DNA from 2 places in the Streptomyces sp. NPDC002446 genome. Region 2 is predicted to be linked to the other one. Evidence: riboswitches for the same ligand, from Rfam matches in the RefSeq annotation. Region 2 holds a riboswitch; the other holds the start of a gene.

Region 1 (7,198 bases), on a different contig from region 2:
CGGCGCCTGGGCGCTCGACCGCGTCTTCTTCGGCGCGCGCGAGCAGCAGGTGGCCCCGGCGGCCGCTCAGGGCGAGCCCTCCGCCGCCTGATCCCGGCACCTCCCGCACGGCCCGTACGGCACCCTTGCCCTACGGGCCGTGCCGTCTCCGCGGCGGCCCGCACTCCCACCCCTCGCCGCCCGGCGGGAGGGCCAGGCGTACGCTGTACGGCTGTAGAGCCGCCCCTGCCGCACCGAGCGACGTCGCGGCGGGGTCCGGACCGGGAGTAGGACGTTGTTGGAGAGCGTGGGGTCCCTCAGCGGCACCCCATGGGTGTACGTGGTCGTCAGCCTCTCGATCGTGCTCGATGTGTTCGTGCCGATCCTGCCCAGCGGGGTCCTGGTGATCGCCGCGGCCACCACGGCCGCCGGTAGCGGTACCGCGGCCGACGCCGTCGATGTCGCCTCGTCCGTCCACAGCGGCGCCCATCTGGCCGAGATGCTCGCCCTGGTGCTGTGCGCGGCCACCGCCTCCGTACTGGGCGACATGGTCGCCTACCGGCTCGCCTGGCGCGGCGGCGACCGCTTCGACCGGGCCATCGGCCGCTCGCGCCGTCTGACGGCGGCGCAGAAGCGACTCGGCGCGGCGCTGACGCGAGGCGGGGGCGGCATCGTCGTACTCGCCCGCTTCGCACCCGCCGGGCGGTCCGTGGTCAGCCTGGGCGCCGGCGTCGCGCACCGCAGGGTCCGCGAGTTCCTGCCCTGGTCCGCGCTGGCCGGCCTCGCCTGGGCCGCGTACAGCGTCAGCCTCGGCTACTTCGGCGGCCACTGGCTCGGCACGTCCTGGGTGAGCACCGCGCTCCCCGTCGTCGCCCTGTTCGCCGCCGGATCGGCCGCCGCGTTCCTGATGCGCCGGCCGCAACGGCACACGGCGCACTGACGGCGCCCGTCCACCGGCCTCGTACGGCGCCGCAGACGGGCGCGACCAGGTGCGATGCCGGCACGGAGGAGAACCGGCACGGAGTAGAGTCGACCGTCACACCACCCCGCCCGCCGCCGCCCGCGAGCGCATCGCCGCCCTCCCGGGAGGACCCGGGCACCGCACCGCTGCGGCGCCCACGGGACGGGCCGAACCACAGACGCGAGGCACACTTCGGTGAACCCCCCACCGGTCGTCGAATGGACCGAGGCCGACCGGCCCCGCTCCGCCCGTTGGCGCTCCGAGAACGGCTCCCCGCCGCCCCGCCGTATCGTCATCGCGGACGACCGGACACGGGCCGACGACGCCTACAAACTGGCCTGCGAGGGGACCGCGCTGCTGTGGCGCGGCGACTTCCACAACGCCCGCCAGCTGCTGACGGCGATGGCCCGCCGCATCGACCGCCGCCCGCGCAAGGCGCCGCCCGCCGATGTCACCCAGGCGTTCCATCAGCACCGCGCCGCACAGAACCAGCGCGCCCGCATCCTGGGCATGCTGCTGATCCCCCTCGACGCGACGCACGCCGTCCCGCTGCACCGCGCCCCCGACGTCCGTGAGGCCTGCACCAGGGCGTACGGCCCCGCGGAGCCCGCCCCGGACGAGGCCTCCGGCACCGCGGGGAGCACCGCCGAGACCCCGGCCCCGGCCGCCTCGCTCGTCTCGCTGCGCGAACTCCTCGCGCTGATCGGCGCCAACGAGTGGCGCAGGAAGGGCGTGCAGATCCCCGCGCTCGGCGGCGACCGGATCCATCCGCACTACGGCGTCTTCTCACCGGCCCGCGGTGAGTACGTCGACCTGGTCGCCGAGGCGCCGCTGCCCTCGCAGGACCTGGCGTTCGACATCGGCACCGGCACCGGCGTACTGGCCGCGGTGCTCGCCCGGCGCGGCGTGCGCACGGTGGTGGCCACCGACCAGGACCCGCGCGCGCTGGCCTGCGCCCGCGAGAACACCGAACGGCTGGGCGTCGCCGGGCAGGTGGAGGTGGTCGAAGCGGATCTGTTCCCGCCCGGCCGCGCCCCGCTGGTCGTCTGCAATCCCCCGTGGGTGCCCGCGAAACCGACCTCCCCGGTGGAGCGCGCGGTCTACGACCCCGGCAACCGGATGCTGCACGGCTTCCTCAGCGGCCTCGCGGACCATCTGACGCCGGACGGAGAGGGCTGGCTGATCCTCTCCGACCTCGCGGAACACCTCGGCCTGCGCCCGCACGCCGAGCTCCTCGACTCGTTCACCAGCGCCCATCTCACGGTCCTGGGGCGGCTCGACATCACCCCGCGCCACCCGCGCGCCCGTGACACCTCCGACCCGCTCCATGTGGCCCGCGCGGCCGAGGTGACCTCACTGTGGCGGCTGGGCATCGCACACACCTGACCCGGGGCCGCGGGCGCTCGGGGGCCGTCCGCCCCCGGGCCGCCGGACCGGCGTCAGGGCCGTAGCCCCGCACACGCGTTGCGGACGTAGCGGCGCCAGTCACCGGCGTCATGGCGGATCACCGCCGCCAGCCCGCACACGATCATCACCACATCGCCGACCTCGACGTCCGCGCGCACCGTGCCCTCTTCCTTGGCACGGGCGAGCAGTTGGCCCGCGACCGTCTCGGCCTGCGCCCGGCCCTCCCCGGTCGGCTCGGTCGACCCGAAGGCCGCCTCGATCGACGCGGACAGCCCCCGCTCGGCGTCCAGCACCTCCCCGATGTGCTCGACATAGGCGGCCAGCCCGTCGGCGGCCACGGCACTCGGCAGACAGCGGGTACGCCCGAACTCCACGATCTCCGCCTGGCGTTGCTCCCCCACGGCGGCGATCAGGGCCGCCCTGCTGGGGAAGTGCCGGTAGACCGTGCCGACCCCCACCCCGGCCGCCCGGGCAACTTCGGGCATCTGCGCCTCGTCGCCGCGCGCGCGGAACACTTCCCGCGCGGCGTCCAGCACGCGGGTGCGGTTGCGCTCGGCGTCGGCGCGCGGCCTGCGCCGCGGGTCGGGAGAGGTCGAAGTGGGTGCCACATCGCCGATGCTACTGCTAGGCTCATCAAACGGAATCGGATTCCGATTCCGTTTTCGGCTTCCGTTTTTCTCGGCAGCGACTCCGGATACCGATCGGCTCCGCATACCGATCGGCTCCGGATCCCGACCTGGAGAGGACCAGCGATCACCATGTCCAAGGAGCGATTCCTCGTCCTGCAACCCGGCGAACGACGTCCCGGCCGCATCCCTCTGCCGCCCGGATTCGGCGTCAAGGCCCGTACGAGCGACACCGAGGGCCGGCTCGCCATCCTGGAGAACCAGCTCGACGTCGACATTCCGCCGCATATCCACCACGATGCCGATGAATTCGTCTACGTCCTGGAAGGCGAGATGGAGGTCGACTTCGACGGCGCCACCCACCGCCTGACCCCGGGCATGTGCGCCCTGCTGCCCCACGGCGTCCCGCACGCCATGCGCAACGCCTCCCAACCGCCCGCCCGCTGCCTGCAGATCTCGTCACCGGGCGGCTGGGAGGAGTTCGTGGAGGACATGGTCGAGGCCGGACCGGTCGTCATGAAGGGCGGCCACCCCGACCTCGACCGCCTCAACGAGATCGGCGCGAAGTACGGCATGGAGTACTTCGGCTGAGCCACGGGGGGAGGGAGGGAAGCGCCGGAGCCGACCGCGCCCGATCGACGGTCCCCCGACGGCCGATCGGGCACGATGGACGCACCATGAACCCCCGGCACCTCCTCTCCCGCGCCCGACGGCTGGCCGCCACCGCGTCCCCCGACCGGCGCCGGCTGCTCGGCATCACCGGCCCGCCGGGCGCCGGCAAGTCCACCCTCGCCGCCCACTTGGTGACGGAGCTCGCCGGGCAGGCGGCGCTCGTCCCGATGGACGGCTTCCATCTCGCCGAGGCAGAGTTGCGCCGCCTCGGCCGTACGGACCGCAAGGGCGCGCCCGACACCTTCGATCCCGCCGGATACGCGGCGCTGCTGGCCCGCCTGCGCACACCGGAGCCGGATACCGACGTCTACGCCCCGGCCTTCGACCGCCGCATCGAGGAGCCGGTCGCCGGCAGCATCCCCGTAGCGCCCCACATCCCGCTCGTCGTCACCGAAGGCAATTACCTCCTCCTCGACTCCGCGCCCTGGTCGCGGGTGCGCGCGCTGCTCGACGAGGTCTGGTACGTGGATCTGGACAGCTCGGAGCGGATCCGCCGGCTGGTCGACCGCCATGAGCACTTCGGGCGCCCGCGCGCCGACGCCGAGCGGTTCGTGCACACCTCGGACGAGGCCAACGCCCGTGTCGTGGCGGCGACTCGCGACCGCGCCGATCTCGTCATCACCTTCACGCCCGAAGCGGCTCCACCGCCAACCCCTTCCCAAGCGACATCATCGATGTCATCATGACAACATGAGTGTCAATGAGGGGGGCGCGGGGACGCGCGACACCGGGCCGACGCCCACCGAAGACCTGCTGTACGGCGTCATCAGACGCCTGTGGCCGCTCCACCGCACGGTCGTCCGCGCGGTGGAGCGCGAGCTGACGGGCACGGGCCTGACCGCCGGCGAGCATGCCCTGCTGGACGCCCTTCGTAGCGAAGGGCCGCGGACCGTACCGCAGTTGGCCCGTTCGATGGGGCTGGACAGACAGCCGGTGCAGCGCTGGGTGAACCACGCCGCGGAGCTGGGCCTGGTCGTGACGGCACCCAACCCCGCGCACCGCCGCTCGTCCCTGATCGAGCTCACCGCCGAAGGAGCAGCGGCGATACGCAGGATCCAGGACTTCGAGTCGACGGAGCTGCGGCGCCGGCTGGCCGACCTGCCCGCCGACGACGTCCGCACCACGCTGCGCGTACTCGACCGACTCGACGAGGAATTCCGGCACCTGGCGAACACAGCGAACGAAGCGAACGACTCACACGTTCCCTCAACGAAAACCCTGAAAGCGCCGAAAGCCGCGAAAACCCCACAGCCGCGACAGTAACGACACCCAGCCCACCTCCCCCACTCACCGCCTCTCCCGCGCAAAGGACGACCCGGAGCATGACCCGAGCAATCACCGCCTGGTCCGAGATCGACAACGGCCTCGTGCCGGTCGACGACGGCGAGCTGTTCTACGAGACGGCCGGCTCGGGCCCCGCGGTGGTGCTGCTGCACGGCGGCATGCTCGACCAGCACATGTGGGACGAACAGTTCGCCTGGCTGGTGAACTCCGGCCTCCGCGCGATCCGCTACGACTTCCGCGGCCATGGCCTGTCCTCCACGGTGGCCGGGGACTACGCCAACCACGACGACCTGTGCGCCCTCCTCGACGCGCTCGATGTCCCCAGCGCCGTCCTCGTCGGCCTCTCCCACGGTTCGCGGGTCGCGCTCGACACCGCGATAGCCCACCCGGACCGGGTGACGGCCCTCGCGCTCGCCTCTCCCGGCATCAGCGGCCGCCCGTTCACCGACCCCTTCGTGCTGGAGCACATAAGGGAGCAGGTGGCGGCCATCGGCACGCCGGACGGCGCCGAGCGCTATGTGGAGCACTTCCTGCGGATGTGGGTGGACGGTCCGCATCGTGAACCCTCCGCCGTGCACCCGGGGTTCCGCGAGCGGATGCGCGCCTCGGCCATGGCCAACGTCGAGGTGCACGCCGACGGCCTTGGCGGCGGGATGCCCCTCGAGGTCGGGGCCGCCGACCGCCTGGGCGAGATCAGGGTGCCGACGGTCGTGTTCGACGGCGACCTCGACAGTTCGGACATCTCCGCCAACGCCCATGCGATAGCGCTGACCGTCCCCGGCGCCCGAAGAGTCCGCATACCGAGCGCGGCCCATATGGTCAATCTGGAGAACACCGCGCTCTACGACCGCGAACTGCACGCCTTCCTCTCGTCCTTGGCCTACTGACCTGCTGACATCGGTCGTCCTCCGTCCCCACCGGCAGCTAGAGTGGCCGGGCCGTGGTGTTCGGGAAGACCGGTGACGGACCTTGTGGTCCCAGGCCGGAGCGGCCCTCGCCACTGTGATCGGGGAGTTTCCGGCCCTTCTCCGTACGCGCATGGCGCGCGTACGGCGCCACTGACCGCAGCCTGCGGCCGGGAAGGCGGGGGCGGGAACAGCGTCAGCGAACCCGTAAGCCAGGAGACCGGCCACGGCATCTCACGAACTGATCCACGAGGTGCTGGAGCGTGACCGCCGGATGGCCCTGTCCACCGATACCCCGAAGCCCCCTGCCACGCCCGCGTTCCGCTGGCGCCGTCAGGACACCGTCCGCACCGCGGGCCTAATGGCCGTCATAGCCGGCCTGCATGTCGTCGCCTTCGGCGTGCTCTTCGTCCTCGTGGTCCCGAACCACTACTCCGTCGGAAGCCAGGTCTTCGGCGTCGGGCTCGGCATCACCGCGTACACCCTCGGCATGCGGCACGCCTTCGACGCCGACCACATCGCCGCGATCGACAACACCACCCGCAAGCTGATGGCCGACGGCAAGCGGCCGGTCTCGGTGGGCTTCTGGTTCGCGCTCGGCCACTCCAGCGTGGTCGTCGCGATGGCCGCCCTGGTGGCGGGCGGCGCCCAGCTCGCCGGCACCCTGCTCGACGACGAGTCCCGCACCCACCAGATCCTCGGCACTGTCGGCACCACCGTCTCGGGGACGTTCCTCTACCTCATCGCCGCCCTCAACCTCATCGCGCTGGCGGGGATCTGGCGGGTCTTCCAGGGCATGCGCGACGGCCGCTACGACGAGGCCGAGCTGGAGCAGCGCCTGGATTCCCGCGGTTTCATGAACCGCTTCCTGGGGCGCTTCACCCGCTCGATCTCCCGCCCCGGCCAGATGTTCCCGCTCGGCTTCCTCTTCGGGCTCGGCTTCGACACCGCGACCGAGGTGACCCTGATGGTGATGGCGGGCAGCGGCGCCGCGGCCGGCCTGCCGTGGTACGCGATCCTGTGCCTGCCGCTGCTGTTCGCCGCCGGCATGAGCCTCTTCGACACCCTCGACGGCACCTTCATGAACTTCGCCTACCAGTGGGCGTTCTCCAACCCGGTGCGCAAGGTCTACTACAACCTCACCATCACCGGTCTGTCGATCGCCGTCGCCTTCTTCATCGGCACCATCGAGCTGGTGACCGTGCTGCACGACAAACTCGCCCTCAGCGACCCCGTGACCAGCTGGATCTCCGCCATCGACCTCGACAACGTCGGCTTCATCATCGTCGGCCTGTTCGTGGTGGTGTGGGCCGCGGCGCTGGCGTACTGGCGGCTGAGCGGCGTGGAGAAGCGCTGGGCGAAGC
Region 2 (7,198 bases):
TGCGCTCGGTCTACCGCGGCGACCGCTACAAGTTCGTGGCCAGGCTGCAGCGTCCCGCGGCGGACTGACGGGGGCCGGCCCGGACGCGGCTGGGGGTCCGGGGGTTACCCCCCGGGAAGACACAGCGTGGCCAGGCTGCAGCGGCCCGCGGCGGACTGACGGGGGCCGGCCCGGACGCGGCTGGGGGTCCGGGGGTTATCCCCCGGGAAGACACAGCGTGGCCCGGCTGCAGCGTCCCGCGGAGTGAACTGCGGCCGCGGACCGCGGCGCCCGCTCGGATTTGTCATACCGATATGCGGACACCTAGTGACGCGCGCCACGGCCCTGCCATAGATTTCCAGCCCATCGCACAGGAGATCGCCACGGACGGAGCCACGCCGATGCCAGAGCCAGCCGAATCCCCCGCCAGCAGACAAGTCGTCACACCGACGCGTGTGGTGGCCGGACTGTGCCTGCTCGCTCCGTTCGTGGCGATGCTGTGGGTGAGTTCGTACGCCCGGATGGAGCCGACGCTCATCGGGATCCCGTTCTTCTACTGGTACCAGATGCTGTGGGTGCTCATCTCGACCGCGCTGACGACGGTCGCCTACAAGCTCGTGCAGCGTGAGCAGCGCGCCCGCAAGGGGGGTGCGGACCAGTGACGTACGCCATGACCGCACCGGGCACCTCTGCCCCGCTCGCCGCCTCCTCGACCCAGGGCGTCAACGGCGTGGCGCTCGCCGTCTTCGTCTTCTTCTTCCTCGCCGTGACGGTCATGGGGTTCCTGGCCGCCCGCTGGCGCAAGGCCGAGGAGTCCGCCAACCTCGACGAATGGGGCCTGGGCGGCCGCAGCTTCGGCACCTGGGTGACGTGGTTCCTGCTGGGCGGCGACCTCTACACCGCCTACACGTTCGTGGCCGTACCGGCGGCGATCTACGCGGCGGGCGCGGCCGGCTTCTTCGCCGTCCCGTACACGATCCTGGTCTACCCCCTCATCTTCACCTTCCTCCCGCGCCTGTGGTCGGTCTCGCACAAGCACGGGTACGTCACCACCTCCGACTTCGTCCGCGGCCGCTTCGGGTCCAGGGGCCTGTCGCTGGCCGTGGCGCTGACCGGCATCCTCGCGACGATGCCCTACATCGCGCTCCAACTGGTCGGTATCCAGGCCGTGCTGGACGTGATGGGCGTCGGCGGCGGCGAGCACACCAACTGGTTCGTCAAGGACCTGCCGCTGCTGATCGCCTTCGCGGTCCTGGCGGCCTACACCTACTCCTCCGGCCTGCGCGCCCCGGCCCTGATCGCCTTCGTCAAGGATGGCCTGATCTATCTGGTCATCGCCGTGGCGATCGTCTACATCCCGATCAAGCTGGGCGGATTCGAGGGAATCTTCGACGCGGCGGGCAAGGCGTTCGCCGAGCCCGGCGCCGTTCCCGGCCAGCCGCGCGGCGAGCTGACCAGCGGGCCCGCCAAGCAGTGGACGTACGCGACGCTGGCGCTCGGCTCGGCCCTGGCGCTCTTCATGTACCCGCACTCGATCACCGCCACGCTCTCCTCGCGCAGCCGCAACGTCATCCGCCGCAACACCACGATCCTGCCCCTCTACTCCCTGATGCTGGGCCTCCTGGCGCTGCTCGGCTTCATGGCGATCAAGGCCGGTACGGACATCCAGGGCAACCCGCAGCTGGCCATCCCCCAGCTGTTCGAGGACATGTTCCCGAGCTGGTTCTCCGGCGTCGCCTTCGCCGCGATCGGCATCGGCGCACTCGTCCCGGCGGCGATCATGTCCATCGCCGCGGCCAACCTCTTCACCCGCAACGTCTACAAGGACTTCCTCAAGCGGGACGCCACGCCCGAGCAGGAGCACAAGGTCGCCAAGCTCGTCTCCCTGCTGGTCAAGGTCGGCGCCCTGGTCTTCGTCCTCACCATGGACAAGACCGTCGCGATCAACTTCCAGCTGCTGGGCGGCATCTGGATCCTGCAGACCATGCCGTCCCTGGTGGGCGGCCTGTTCACCCGCTGGTTCCACCGCTGGGCGCTGCTGGCCGGCTGGGCGGTCGGCATGCTCTACGGCACGCTCGCGGCCTACGGCGTCGCCAGCCCGACCCAGAAGCACTTCGGCGGATCGTCCGCCGAGATCCCCGGCATCGGCGAGATCGGCTACATCGGCCTGACCGCCTTCGTCCTGAACGTCGTGGTGACGGTGGTGCTCACCTTCGCCCTGAAGGCCGCCAAGGCCCCTGAGGGCGTCGACGAGACCAGCCCCGCCGACTACACCGCGGACGCCGGCGACAAGGGCGTCTCGGCCGATCTGCCACCGGCTACGGCGGGGGCACCGGCGGGGCACTGAGGCGCCGGATCACGCTCGGCTGCGGGCCGCCGCATCCCTCCGGGGTGCGGCGGCCCAGTCTTTGAGCGGCTCCGTTTCCAGAGTGATGTCCACGGGGGCGGGCAGGTGAAGCGCCTTGCCGAACGCGACGGTGAGGACGTCCTCGTAGCGGGAGGCATCCGGCTCGCTGTGCAGCGTGAGCTGACGTTCTTCCCGCTCGATCAGCAGATACAGCGGGATGCCGGCCTCCGCATAGGCACGGGGCTTCTGCACCCGGGCACGGTGGTCGGCTCCGGGGTCGTACGAGGTGATCTCGACGACCATCAACGCCGGTTCAGGATCCACCCATTCCCCTTGGCCCACGAAAGCCCCGCTGTGCGCGAGCAGACCGTCCGGGCAGGCGCGTCCATCGCGGCCGGACTGCACCTTCAGGCCCTGGGAGGCCGAGAGCCAGAGTTCGGGCCGACGCCGCAGGAAGAGGCGGGTAAGCCACGCGATGATCCGTCCGTGGTTCCCGTCGGGTCCGGCTTTGCTGCTGACCATTTCCTCGATGAGCTCCAGCCTCGGACGCTCGTCCGCGCGAGCGAGTATCCGAGCGGCCTCTTCGAAGTACTCGGTGAGCGTGCGGTAGGGCCGGTCGGCGGAATCGGTCATGAGACCTTCTCCTTTCGCTGCCGAGCTGAGCTGGGGCGTGCTCCCGACGATAGCGAGGGCCACTGACACCCACCCCGCCATCAACCCACCCCCACACTGGACCCCATGGACATCACGATCAGGCCCGTGCGCCAGGCGGAGTTCGGTGTGGTCGGCGAGTTGCTGGTGGCGGTCTATCTGGCCGATGGGCTGCTGGTGGCCGGGGAGGGCGACACGTACGCGGCGAAGCTGCGGGAGGTGGCCGAGCGGGCGGAGCAGGCGGATGTGCTGGTGGCCGTGGAGGGGCCGGGCGAGCGGGTGGTGGGGACGGTCACCTTCAGCGCGTACGGGAGTCCGTACGCGGAGCTGGCGCGGCCCGGGGAGGGGGAGTTCCGGATGCTGGCGGTGGCGTCCGAGGGGCGCGGGCGGGGAGTCGGGGAGGCGTTGGTGGCGGCATGTCTGGAGCGGGCGCGGGTGCTCGGGCTGCACGGCATGGTGCTGTCCAGTCCGCGCCATGTGCGGCCCGCGCACCGGCTCTACCGGCGGCTGGGGTTCGAGCGCGCCGAGGAGCGGGACTGGGAGCCCGTACCGGGCGTCATGCTCTGGGCGTTCGCCCGGGAATTGGCCTGAAGGGCGCGCCGGGCCCGGCCCCGGAGCCGTTCCGGGCCCGGCCGCACCCCCTGGCGCTTCGCACACGTGTCGGAGTGGTATGAGGCGGCGACACAAGATGTGGGGGTGCGTACGGGGTGCGGCACAAGATGTATGCTCGTCCTCGCTGTCGCCGCAGGGGAATCCGGTGGGAATCCGGAACTGTCCCGCAACGGTGTAGGAGCGCGCCCAGTGGCCTGATGACGGCTCTGCCGCGCGCCCGTGAAGTCCGAGGACCTGCCGACGGTACGCCCGCACCGCCATCGGTGCGGACGTCGATACGTCCGGGCCCCGAGGGCTGGGCCGGTGGACGCCGCGCGGTGTGCCCGCGCACCCCATTCCGTCACGGGGTGCCGCATGCGCGCGTGCGCCCGTCGCGCCCCGCCCCTCCGGCCCCCGCCGAGTGAGGGAGAGCATCACGTGACCATCGCGCCAACGGAACCCGCGTCAGACGCCGAGGTCGTGCAGCCTGCGGTGACCACGCCTGCCGCCCCCGTCGGCGGGCCGGGCGAGGACGGGCAGGACGGTCCGGGCGTTGCGCTGCTGCGCACCCTGACCGCGCTGACCGAGGACCTGACCGCGACCGACCCCGGCAAGGTGGCCGCCGCCGCCCTGCGCGGCAGGTACGAGGGCGCAGGCGGGGCCGAACTGCGGTCGCTGGCCATCGACGCCGCGGCCGGCCTGATCGGTGACGAGCCGCAGTACTCCAAGCTCGCCGCGCGGCTGCTCACCCTCGCGATCTCGGAGGAGGCGGCCGAACAGGGGGCGGTCGCCTTCTCCGCCTCCATCGAGGTCGGCCACCGCGAGGGGCTGATCGCCGACGAGACCGCGGAGTTCGTACGGGCCCACGCCGCCCGGCTGGACGCGCTGGTCGACAAGGCGCTCGCCGACGGTGCCGACGACCGCTTCGGATACTTCGGGCTGCGCACCCTGCACTCGCGCTACCTGCTGCGGCACCCCACCACCCGTCAGGTCATCGAGACGCCCCAGCACTTCCTGCTGCGGGTGGCCTGCGGCCTGGCCGAGGACCACTCGGAGCGCGCCCTGGACGACGTCGCCGAGCTGTACCGCCTGACCAGCTCGCTGTCGTACCTCCCCTCCTCCCCCACCCTCTTCAACTCCGGCACCCGCCACCCGCAGATGTCGTCCTGCTATCTGCTGGACTCCCCGCTGGACGAGCTGGACTCGATCTACGACCGGTACCACCAGGTGGCCCGGCTGTCCAAGCACGCCGGCGGCATCGGCCTGTCGTACTCCCGCATCCGCGCCCGCGGTTCGCTGATCCGCGGCACCAACGGGCACTCCAACGGCATCGTGCCGTTCCTGCGCACCCTGGACGCCTCGGTCGCGGCCGTGAACCAGGGCGGCCGGCGCAAGGGCGCCGCCTGTGTCTACCTGGAGACCTGGCATGCGGACATCGAGGAGTTCCTGGAGCTGCGCGACAACACCGGTGAGGAGGCCCGCCGCACCCACAACCTGAACATCGCGCACTGGATCCCGGACGAGTTCATGCGCCGGGTGGAGGCGGACGCCGACTGGTCGCTGTTCTCCCCCTCGGACGTCCCGGAGCTGGTGGACCTGTGGGGCGACGAGTTCGACGCCGCGTACCGCAAGGCCGAGGCGGACGGCCGGGCGCTCAAGCAGATCCCGGCCCGGGTGCTGTACTCCCGGATGATGCGCACCCTGGCGCAGACCGGCAACGGCTGGATGACGTTCAAGGACGCCGCCAACCGCACCGCCAACCAGACCGCCGAGCCCGGCAAGGTCGTGCACTCCTCCAACCTGTGCACCGAGATCCTGGAGGTGACCGACGACGGGGAGACCGCGGTCTGCAACCTGGGGTCGGTCAACCTCGCCGCGCACCTGGGTGCGGACGGCACGATGGACTGGGAGCGGCTGGACGCCACGGTCCGTACCGCCGTCACCTTCCTCGACCGCGTCGTGGACATCAACTTCTACCCGACCGAGCAGGCCGGGGCCTCCAACTCCCGCTGGCGCCCGGTCGGTCTGGGCCTGATGGGCCTGCAGGACGTCTTCTTCCGGCTGCGGCTGCCCTTCGACTCGCCCGAGGCGCGGGAGCTGTCGACCCGGATCTCCGAGCGGATCATGCTCGCCGCGTACGAGGCGTCCGCCGACCTCGCCGAGCGGCACGGCCCGCACCCGGCCTGGTCCGCGACCCGCACCGCCCGCGGTGTGCTGCACCCGGACCACTACCCGAACGCCGAGCCCCGCTGGGCGGACCGCTGGGCGGCGCTGCGCACCCGTATCGCCACGACCGGAATGCGCAACTCGCTCCTGCTGGCCATCGCGCCGACCGCGACCATCGCCTCGATCGCGGGCGTGTACGAGTGCATCGAGCCGCAGGTCTCCAACCTCTTCAAGCGCGAGACCCTGTCGGGCGAGTTCCTGCAGGTCAACGCGTATCTGATCGAGGAGCTCAAGGCGCTTGGGCTGTGGGACGCACGGACCCGTGACGCGCTGCGCGAGGCGAACGGCTCGGTGCAGGACGTCAGCTGGATCCCCGAGGAGGTCCGGGCGCTGTACCGCACCGCCTGGGAGATCCCGCAGCGTGCGCTGATCGACATGGCCGCGGCCCGTACGCCCTACCTCGACCAGAGCCAGTCGCTGAACCTCTTCATGGCGTCGCCGACCATCGGCAAGCTCAGCTCGATGTACGCCTACGCCTGGAAGCGCGGCATCAAGACGACGTACTACCTGCGCTCCCGCCCGGCGACCCGGATCGCCCAGTCGGCCCGCGGCACCGCGGCCGCCGCTCCCGTACCCGTCCCGCAGCAGGCCACCGACCCCGAGGCGGTCGCCTGCTCCCTGGAAAACCCCGAGTCCTGCGAGGCCTGCCAGTAATGACCACCGAGACCAACGCTTCGGCGACGCACACGGCCACCACCGGCACCAAGAACCTCCTGGACCCGGGATTCGAGCTGACGCTGCGCCCGATGCGCTACCCGGACTTCTACGACCGCTACCGCGACGCGATCAAGAACACCTGGACCGTGGAGGAGGTCGACCTCCACTCCGACGTCGCCGACCTCGCCAAGCTCTCGCCGGGTGAGCAGCACATGATCGGCCGGCTGGTCGCGTTCTTCGCGACCGGTGACTCGATCGTCGCCAACAACCTCGTGCTGACGCTCTACAAGCACATCAACTCCCCCGAGGCGCGGCTGTACCTGAGCCGTCAGCTGTTCGAGGAGGCGGTGCACGTCCAGTTCTATCTGACGCTGCTGGACACCTACCTCCCCGACCCGGACGACCGGGCCGCCGCCTTCGCGGCCGTGGAGAACATCCCGTCCATCCGGGAGAAGGCCGAGTTCTGCTTCAAGTGGATGGACTCGGTCGAGAGCATCGACCGGCTGGAGTCCAAGGCCGACCGGCGCCGCTTCCTGCTGAACCTGATCTGCTTCGCGGCCTGCATCGAGGGGCTGTTCTTCTACGGCGCGTTCGCGTACGTCTACTGGTTCCGCTCGCGCGGTCTGCTGCACGGGCTGGCCACCGGCACCAACTGGGTCTTCCGCGACGAGTCCATGCACATGGAGTTCGCGTTCTCGGTGGTGGACACGGTCCGCGAGGAGGAGCCCGACCTCTTCGACGACAAGC

Evidence for each region. Region 2 has a riboswitch for cobalamin ahead of ACWD6P_RS23880 (ribonucleoside-diphosphate reductase subunit alpha). Riboswitches for the same ligand answer to the same signal wherever they lie in the genome.
Region 1: another riboswitch for cobalamin. It lies ahead of ACWD6P_RS26890 (HoxN/HupN/NixA family nickel/cobalt transporter); the one in region 2 lies ahead of ACWD6P_RS23880 (ribonucleoside-diphosphate reductase subunit alpha).

The regions. Positions count from the first base shown of each region.
Region 1 is NZ_JBSFYC010000056.1:25,839-33,036, reverse strand. It holds gene ACWD6P_RS26930 (DoxX family protein) at 1-91, shown strand, start outside; gene ACWD6P_RS26925 (DedA family protein) at 275-919, shown strand; gene ACWD6P_RS26920 (methyltransferase) at 1,136-2,326, shown strand; gene ACWD6P_RS26915 (TetR/AcrR family transcriptional regulator) at 2,380-2,955, opposite strand; gene ACWD6P_RS26910 (cupin domain-containing protein) at 3,106-3,564, shown strand; gene ACWD6P_RS26905 (nucleoside/nucleotide kinase family protein) at 3,651-4,331, shown strand; gene ACWD6P_RS26900 (MarR family winged helix-turn-helix transcriptional regulator) at 4,336-4,908, shown strand; gene ACWD6P_RS26895 (alpha/beta fold hydrolase) at 4,968-5,816, shown strand; cobalamin riboswitch at 5,854-6,077, shown strand; gene ACWD6P_RS26890 (HoxN/HupN/NixA family nickel/cobalt transporter) at 6,076-7,198, shown strand, end outside.
Region 2 is NZ_JBSFYC010000045.1:6,118-13,315, forward strand. It holds gene ACWD6P_RS23855 (GntR family transcriptional regulator) at 1-68, shown strand, start outside; gene ACWD6P_RS23860 (DUF3311 domain-containing protein) at 381-641, shown strand; gene mctP (monocarboxylate uptake permease MctP) at 650-2,326, shown strand; gene ACWD6P_RS23870 (Uma2 family endonuclease) at 2,336-2,959, opposite strand; gene ACWD6P_RS23875 (GNAT family N-acetyltransferase) at 3,065-3,568, shown strand; cobalamin riboswitch at 3,695-3,845, shown strand; gene ACWD6P_RS23880 (ribonucleoside-diphosphate reductase subunit alpha) at 4,007-6,448, shown strand; gene ACWD6P_RS23885 (ribonucleotide-diphosphate reductase subunit beta) at 6,448-7,198, shown strand, end outside.